Regions from separate parts of the Parendozoicomonas sp. 2304DJ65-17 genome, predicted to be linked through region 2. Evidence: predicted binding sites of a transcription regulator. Region 2 holds the regulator's gene; the other holds the start of a gene.

Region 1 (4,289 bases), on a different contig from region 2:
TCCAGAAAGTCTAATAAGCTCATGAATGCACTGTCCTACCTGAAGACAGGCTTTGTAGGTTTCTGCTGTGGTGCCGTTCCGGGCAGCGCAATAGGTGGCGCTATTGGAGCACTGGTAGGTGTTGGTTTTGGCCTGCTAAGCGGTGGCATAACTATGCCATTCTCAATCCTTATGTTCACAACTGCCTTCTCTATTGCTGGCGGTTCCTTAGGCGGTGGGACATCTGCTGCTACCAACGTTGCGTGGATGTACACCAACAACCTTCGCGAACAGCTTCGTGCAGGGCAAGGTTCATAATCACCTGTTCTCACACATTCCATAGATACAACCGGCCGTCAGGGCCGGTTGTTTTTTCTGGCAAAAACCCTTCGAAATAAACCTTTCCGACAAGATTTCCACTCATATATCCCCGCTTCTTGCCGCCCCTTTTATAGCGACTAGGTTTAGAACAAAGTCACAGCTCATCAGGTGTACCATGGACGAGAACACTGTCAAAAAACTTGCGCTGATTATTACTGCGAACTGCCTGCGCAATACGCCTGTCGAGAAAATGAATACAACCGGCGCTATGAGCCAGGAAGACCTGAAGAACCTGCAAAAAGCTATGTCTGACAGGATGTATACCTTCCTTCTTTACCTGTTGAGCAAACCCGCCCAGGAATACAGCGCACTGATGGAAGAGCTTTCCCGTCACTACCCAGCAGACTGGCCTCTTCCTGAGCTGGACAGTTCCTTCACCCAGATTGTTGGAAATTCATCCAGAGACGCGGCCCACGGTATTCGTCTTTAAGACTGCTATATTCTGTTTCGGCTTACGTGCAGGAGCAGATAATGAAACCAGCCAACCTCTTTACTGAGACTCCATTTAATCCGGATAAAGAATTTCTAGAACTTCTCGTTGAACGCCCTGAGTTTAAGCTTGAGCGTATTGTTTCCCACGGACACAGAACGCCTGAAGGCCAATGGTATGAGCAACCGGAAGATGAATGGGTTGTACTTCTCTCTGGGCATGCAACGCTGGCTTTGGAAGGAAACAGCGAAGATATAGATATGACTCCCGGCACCCACATTCTGATACCCGCCCATACCAAACACCGGGTGGAATGGACGGAAGAAGCCTGTGAAACTGTATGGCTGGCTCTCCATTTAAAGTCCACAACAGCATGAGGCTAACGCTCAAAGCCTTAATATTGACAGGGATGTTCATTATGTTTCAGGAAGAAACATTTGCCAGTGAGATACCCGAGCCGTTGCTGAAACTGGCTTCCCTACTAGCCATGCCTCCAACCCAGGACTGGGATGAGTATCGCCACAGCTTTATACAACACTGGGGCAGGAAGCCCGACGTAGAGCGTTGGCAGATGAAAGAGGTCGGCCTTTCCGAAACCAAGAAAAATCAGGTTCTCGCAGTTCTGGATGAACTCGACCTGATCTCCCCCTGGTTTCCTAAAAGAAAAACCTATGATTACGCCATCCTGCCAGGCTCAACAGCACCATCCATGAAGGCGCGTCTTGACTGGCTGGCAGAACAGTGGGATTCGGGTATACGTTTTTCTCAACTCGTGGTGTTGGCCGGGCAGAGGCCATTAACTCCGGAGATTGATCGTTTCCCTGAAGTAATGGCAGGGCTCCTGCCTCCAAAATCATCACTTCCCGAATCGTTCCATAAAGAGAATGCTCCCCTGCACGAAACCGAAGCCGTGCGACTTATTCTTTACTATTACCCCTATCCGGCAGGGATGGAAAAAGTACCAGTAAAGGTTATCGACTCCCCACGACAATGGCAGGGTGGGCACTGGGGGCGTTGCCATACCGCAACAACAGTTAAGGACTGGCTCGAATATTCTCCCCAACCGGGTCCCATGCTGGTTATCTCCAGCCAACCCTCTGCTCACTATCAGGACGCTGTGTTTCGAAGGGAAATGCCGAAGTCATTTACTATTGAAACCAGCACTGCAGGACTGTCTCCCGGATACTCAATGGCTGTGTTACTGGATGCAGTGGCAACCTGGTTGCGTTCCAGCAATGAGCCGCCAGCACCCAAGCATCTCTAATAGCCATATTTCCAACTCTCATCTACTTTAATTCGTATGCACAGACCAGAAGCCAACAATGGAAATAACCCGCTTACACACAAATGCTGAGGGCAATTCGGTTTTAGAACCCGTGCCGCTGCCCATGGCTCCGGAAGACGAGCAAGGGCACCTTTCTGCCATGTTTCCATCTACCGAAATCGTATTTTGTGAAACAGACAGCGATTTTACTCAGGACTGGCATAACGCTCCTCGCAGGCAACTGGTTATCGTTCTGTCTGGGTCTATGGAAATTGAACTGCATGACGGCAGTAAGACAGTCTTTGAAGCTGGCAAGGTTTTACTTGCGGAAGATTTGAATGGATCAGGGCATATTACCCGAGCAGCAGGGGGCACTCCCCTGCGAACTGCTATTATCCCTCTGACCTGATTGCCCCATGAACAATGCCCCTGCACATCATTGATCCAGATCAAGATTAACGATGTCCAGGTGTGCCAATCTGAGGGTGGTTCTTGTAAAACACTGTCACTGGGGAGGGGCAGACAATGATACCAGAAAAGCACGATCTCGCTGATGAGTTCCCTAATCTTAGCACCCGCCTGAATTCTCTCGATCAAACCAACCCTGAATTTCACTCCGCCTACGCTCGCTACGAAGCAATAGATCAGGAAATCATCCATTACGAAACTGAAGCTGGTTGCTCGGATGAGCATCTGGAAAATCTGAAGAAGCACCGCCTGAAGTTAAAAGATCAGCTTTATTACCAGCTCACTCATCCCTGATTTCATAACGATAACACTGCAGCAGCCAGCCGGACATTGATAGTCGTCCGGCTAGTTCAAGCGCCCTTCACGGGACAACAGCCAGATCATCATCGTCTCGCCAATCTCGGCTAATTCCTTGCGAGTTAACTGGAGGTTTTCCATTAATTCCGCTGGATGATCAAGACTGACAAAGTTTTTCTGAAAAACCCATTCGTCTGGATCGCTGCCTTCACGTTTCTCGACAGTATCCATAACCATTCCCAGCATTCCTCCGGGGCGCTCTTCCAGAGAAACAAGAATGCCGTGTTTGGCTTTTCGGGCTTGATCCTTTTTCTTACCGGCCATAGGGAGCGTTCCTTACGCAGGTACCGCTCCAGGTAAAGTTACTCTCCCCAACGCGGCATTAGCGTCTGTTCTATGCCCAGCTGATTCAGGATACGGGCAACAACAAAGTCCACCATATCACTGACACTTTCCGGCTGCTGGTAGAAGCCGGGGCTGGCTGGCAGGATGACTGCTCCCATGCGAGTCAGCTTGAGCATATTTTCCAGATGTATCTCTGAGAATGGCGACTCTCTGGGAACCAGAATCAATTGTCGCCGTTCCTTTAAAGCTACATCGGCAGCACGCTCGATGAGATTATTACTGGCTCCCGTAGCAATGGAAGAAACAACCCCCATACTCGCCGGGCAGACCACCATTCGGCTGGGTGCACCACTGCCAGAAGCTACGGGAGACATCCACTGCTCTGAGCCAAAAACCCGAATCTGCCCTTCCTGAGCCCGGTAACGATCGGTCAGAAAGCTTTCCATCAATTGCGGTCGGGCAGGCAGGGAGATATCGGTTTCCGTTGCGGAAACCAGCTGAGCGGCCTTGCTGATCATAAAAAACACATTTCTATCAGCGGCAATCAGGCATTCCAGCAGCCTCCAGGCGTACTGAGCCCCGGAAGCCCCGGTCATGGCAAGTGTTACTGTTTCTCTGTTCTCAGCTTTCATCTTGATCCTTCAAGGCAGCAATCAATTTCTTATGGATGCCGCCAAATCCGCCATTACTCATAATCACAATATGCTCATTATCCCTGCGAGTTTCTACAAGATGGGCAACAAGAGCATCAATATCAGATTGGGACTGTGCAGGAACCGAGCTGGTTTCTATTTCTTCATCTAGAGACCAATCCATATTGGGTGGTTCAAACCACACAACATCTGTAGCGGAAGCTGTAGCCGCTGCCAACTGGCCTTTATGAATCCCCATTTTCATTGTGTTGGATCGGGGTTCAATAATAGCCCTGATAATACCTTTCTCACCAACCTGAGCCCGAAGCCCTTCAAGAGTCGTCGTAATCGCCGTTGGGTGATGGGCAAAGTCATCATAAACCCGAACACCATCCTGGCACTCGGCTAACAGCTCCATACGTCGCTTAACGCCCTGAAACTGACCGAGGGCTTCACAGGCAACTTGCGGAGTCACTCCAACATGCCGGGCGGC
Region 2 (4,289 bases):
GCCAGTCTTAGTTCCATAAGTCAGGAAAGTGCAGAGGGAATCAACCATGAAAGGGGAATATGACCAATTTCGTGAAGTGTTGCTGAGTCGTCAGGCAGAGTTGCAAGCGCGTTTGGATAACATAAAAAAAGATGTTACCCGAAAAGCCAATGCTGACTGGTCTGAGCAGGCTCAGGAACGGGAAAACGATGAGGTAATAGACGCTCTTGGTAATGAGGCCGTCAATGAACTTCATCTTATCCAGAAAGCTCTTGAGCGTATTGACGAGGAAGAGTACACCCTCTGTGTTGACTGTGGTGGGGAAATTCCTTTGGCACGCCTTAAAGTCATGCCTTACACCAACCTGTGTGTGAAATGTGCGGAAGCACGTGGGCAATAACCGCTGAAGCAGCTTGTCATATACCAGAATCTGACTTTCTTAGCTCTGGCTCGTTTCCTTGCCTCGGATCAGGGTGTTGTAGTGGTCGACAAAGTCATCGACAGTACCCTGTGGTTTACTGTGAAAGTTGTTGTGCCAGCAGCGCCCCAACCGTTTGGGGTTATCTTTGAAGTTGGCAGGCAGCGGTTTACCACGGCGAAGATAGATCATTAGTGCAACCGCGGTCGCGTAAGAAAGGTTTGTGGCTAATTCGGCGTGAGGATGCTGAAGAAACTCATGCTGGCTGGCCAGACCTCTCACCTTGCTTGCCAGTTCCGGCTGAGTAGAAAGAAAGTTATCCCAAACATTTCGGTGCATGCGGGGTGTGATCTGGTAGATACCCAGTGCTCGCTGGTTATCCATTTTGAGATGTTCCCCAAGCCCTGACTCCTGGGCTGCCGTCCCCAAAAGTAAATCCTCAGCAGCGGGGCTCCACAGGCCTAAATGTTTTAACGTGGGGCGAATAACCAGTGTGCGCAGTTCCTTGGCACAGATACCCATATCTTTTATCTCTTCCGATGAGAACCGTTGTTGTACCTAAAGGTATAACAGAACTTTCAGAAAGAGACATCGGCAAAATTGAAAGGAAAGTAAACCAGCCCGGTTATTCCAGACTGGTTCGGAGGGGATCAGTAGCTGGTGAGTGCGAAGGAAGCAATGCCTTCTTCTTTCAGCTTGGATGAGCCACCAAGAGCTGGCAGGTCGATAATGGCTGCTGCTTCTACGACTTCTGCTTCCAGGCGATTAACCAGTTTGGTCGCTGCCAGAAGGGTGCCGCCAGTAGCAATAAGATCATCAATCAGAACGATCTTGTCGCCAGCGGAAAGAGAGTCGGTATGAACCTCAAGGGCTGCTTTACCATATTCCAGTGTATATTCCTCGCATATTGTTTCTGCGGGGAGTTTGCCGGGCTTTCTGAAGATAACCAGAGGTAGGTGCAGGGTTGCAGCCAGTGGTGCTCCCAACAAGAATCCCCGGGCATCCAAGGCGCCAATATGGGTGATGCCCTTGTTCCGGTAACGTTCGGCAAACGTTTCGTGAACCATGCCCATGCCTTCGGGAGACTTGAGCAGGGTGGTAATGTCACGGAACATAACACCGGGTTCCGGCCAGTCAGGCACGGCCCGGATCAGGCCGCGCAGACGATCTTCGCTAAATGCAGATTGGTTCATATCACTAACTTACTGAATGTTTACAACCTCAGGACTGTCAGTCAGTTTACCACCTGCGAGGCTACACAGCTCCATTGCGTTGGTAATCTCAATCTCTTTACCGTTGGCATGGATGAGTTCCGCCTTCTGGAAGCGAGTGAAAACACGACTTACAGTTTCTACCGCCAGACCAAGATAGTTGCCCATTTCGTTACGGGACATGGACAGGCGGAAAGACTGTGAGGAGAAACCCCGGCGCCGGAAACGACTGGCCAGGTTGATGAGGAATGTCGCAATACGCTCGTCAGCATTTTTCTTCGACAACAGCAGTTTCATCTGCTGGTCTTCACGAATCTTCTTGCTCATGATCCGCATAAGCTGGCGGCGCAGAGCAGGATGACTGTCGGAGAGCTTTTCGAGCTTATCAAAGGGAATTTCGCAAACCATGGTGGTTTCAATAGCCTGGGCAGACACCGGATAGGTATCTGTATCCAGCCCACTGAGGCCGACCAGTTCACTGGGCAGGTAGAACCCAGTTATCTGCTCTTCACCTTCATTGGTGGATGTGTATGTTTTCAGCGCACCGGAGCGCACTGCGAAAACACTGTGAAATGCATCACCTTCCAGGAACAGATGTTCGCCTTTTTTCAATGGTCTGCCGCGCTTGATGATCTCATCGAGATCATCAATATCTTCTATTTTAAGCGCCAGTGGCAGACACAAAGGACTCAGGCTACAGTCCCTGCAGGCTACTTGGCTGGCATGCCGTACGTTCAGTTTTGGCGCCATATTGAGCCCCTAAGAACCAGATTGGCTGATGTAGAGAGTGAGCCTATTGTATGGGAATACGGGGCTAACTTTAACCCTGTGGCAGATACCTATAATGGTTTTTTTTCTGTTGTTTTTGTTCAAATGATGGTCTCTTGTCATCTTTTTGGTGTCTTTTAGGGTTGCCATTACAAAAAAAATTAAAACCCATCGGAAAAAAAATCGGTCACACATTGCTGTTTATCAATAGAGAACCCGTTTTTCTGCCGAGTTGCCATTCCGTTGCTCCTGATCAATCCCGTTAGTGAATCTGACAGAACCGCCTCCATTCACGAACCTCCTCGTTAGTCTCCGGTCAATAGTGACAAGCATGAACTCACCGGCTTGCCGGGCTTTTTGGGCATGCATGGGAGGCTGGAAGGCCTCATAACGTCTGATCCGGTATGTGCCCGGCGGGCCATTTGTGCTCAAACACAATTATGGGATCAGGTAACACTAGAAAACTATGGAGGTTTTTATGCCAAGTCCATTAATCATTGGCGGTGTTGTTGCAGCAGGAGTAGGTGCACTAACAACTCTGGGTTATTACACTAGGCCCCCTGCGCAGAACTCTGGTCGAACTGTAGAAGTTAGCAACCCTCAGCAGGATGCTGAGATGGGTGGCGGTGATGACACTGCTTCAACTGCTGTTGGTCAGCGTAAAGTCGCAAACGCATTCTATTCTGCTGGTCGTGGAGCTAAAGAAGTATGCTCTATGTTCCTATATGGAATAAGATCCTTTAGTTACCATTACCTGCCATGGATCATTTCCGGGGCTGTCTTCGGTGGAACTGGAGAAGCAGTTTCCAAGAGCGCTTACAATTTTGCAAAAAGCGCTGGTTGCTCTGAGGCGACGACCAAGGCATTGAGTGCTGGTGGTAGCTACAAGGCTGCGGTTAAGGGTGGCTGGTCGGTTGGTCTAGTCCCCATGGGTGTTGATTTCTTGCGTTGGGGTGTAAGAACCGCTACACGTGGTCGCCTGTGTAACTCTGAAACCAATGATCATGAACAGCGGATTACTGAAAACAAGCTTCTGATTGAAGCGGCTAACCGTAAGCTTGAAGATCATGACGAGTACGATGCGCGTATCACCGAGCTGGAAGATGCTTCTAAGCCCCTTCCCCGCAGGACTTAAACAATAAGATAGAATTGTTTAATGCCGTAAATTAAACCCGTTTCGGCGGGTTTAATTCCTCTCCCCTCTGTCAGCTCATCTTGCAGTGTTGTTAGGCATACTAACCATCACGGAACCTCCTACTGTTTTCTCCGGTCGAAAAGGGTAATTCGAGGCTTTCTGCTGGCTATTTCAAGGTCAGAGGTGGCTTATTTAATGGTTCAGGTTTAACAAGGAGTGTTGGACATGAAGGGAGTAAATAGACAGGGAGGAACCCCTCCGCAACAGTCAAACAAAGCGTCCTTTGAGGATGATGCCGATCTTCAGCAAATGCAGGATGTCCGTGATCAGTCGGATCAACTGCTGATCGGCCCGTACCAGCAGGCCAGAGTGATTCCGACCAAGAGGCAGAGCCAGATGTCCATAGTCACATCTCTGGGTAAGGCCTGTTTATCTCTTGTTGGGTATGCCGCTGTTGGTGCGATTTTCGCATTTACTGCTCCCTGTCTCTATACACTGCCATTGATTAAGAACTGGCTGCCTCTGGGTACATTGAGTAACTCTGCAGGCCGGTTCCGGGATTTGGGTGGTTTGCCTTTCTATAAGAAGCTAACCGGATGTGTACTGGTGAACTGTTTTCTGCTGGTTCAGGGAGCAAAGTGGGTTAATAGCAAAACATCCACCAGGGTGTTTGGCCCCAGTGAGCTGGATCTCAGTATTTCCTGGAAGGAAAAGATGGTTGCCCAGCTGGAAGAACAACTGAAACAGATTGAAGCGTTGGAGCAGAGAGCGTTGGTTG

What was found. The regulator FNR, encoded in region 2, switches genes on or off when oxygen is low (the NO sensors DNR and NnrR bind a similar motif). The targets are predictions, from matches to a motif close to TTGATNTANATCAA.
Region 1: a site for FNR is predicted at 2,494-2,507, ahead of ACY2RR_RS03240 (HP1242/YdcH family protein). Genes of this name have one in related genera too.

What each region holds. Positions count from the first base shown of each region.
Region 1 is NZ_JBYVJV010000001.1:700,685-704,973, forward strand. It holds gene ACY2RR_RS03215 (hypothetical protein) at 1-297, shown strand, start outside; gene ACY2RR_RS03220 (hypothetical protein) at 476-790, shown strand; gene ACY2RR_RS03225 (cupin domain-containing protein) at 832-1,167, shown strand; gene ACY2RR_RS03230 (hypothetical protein) at 1,209-2,054, shown strand; gene ACY2RR_RS03235 (cupin domain-containing protein) at 2,113-2,463, shown strand; gene ACY2RR_RS03240 (HP1242/YdcH family protein) at 2,580-2,816, shown strand; gene ACY2RR_RS03245 (hypothetical protein) at 2,868-3,143, opposite strand; gene ACY2RR_RS03250 (flavin prenyltransferase UbiX) at 3,182-3,796, opposite strand; gene mpl (UDP-N-acetylmuramate:L-alanyl-gamma-D-glutamyl-meso-diaminopimelate ligase) at 3,786-4,289, opposite strand, start outside.
Region 2 is NZ_JBYVJV010000018.1:33,500-37,788, forward strand. It holds gene ACY2RR_RS24220 (TraR/DksA family transcriptional regulator) at 47-379, shown strand; gene ACY2RR_RS24225 (hypothetical protein) at 419-919, opposite strand; gene ACY2RR_RS24230 (adenine phosphoribosyltransferase) at 1,048-1,590, opposite strand; gene fnr (fumarate/nitrate reduction transcriptional regulator Fnr) at 1,600-2,358, opposite strand; gene ACY2RR_RS24240 (hypothetical protein) at 2,855-3,511, shown strand; gene ACY2RR_RS24245 (hypothetical protein) at 3,737-4,289, shown strand, end outside.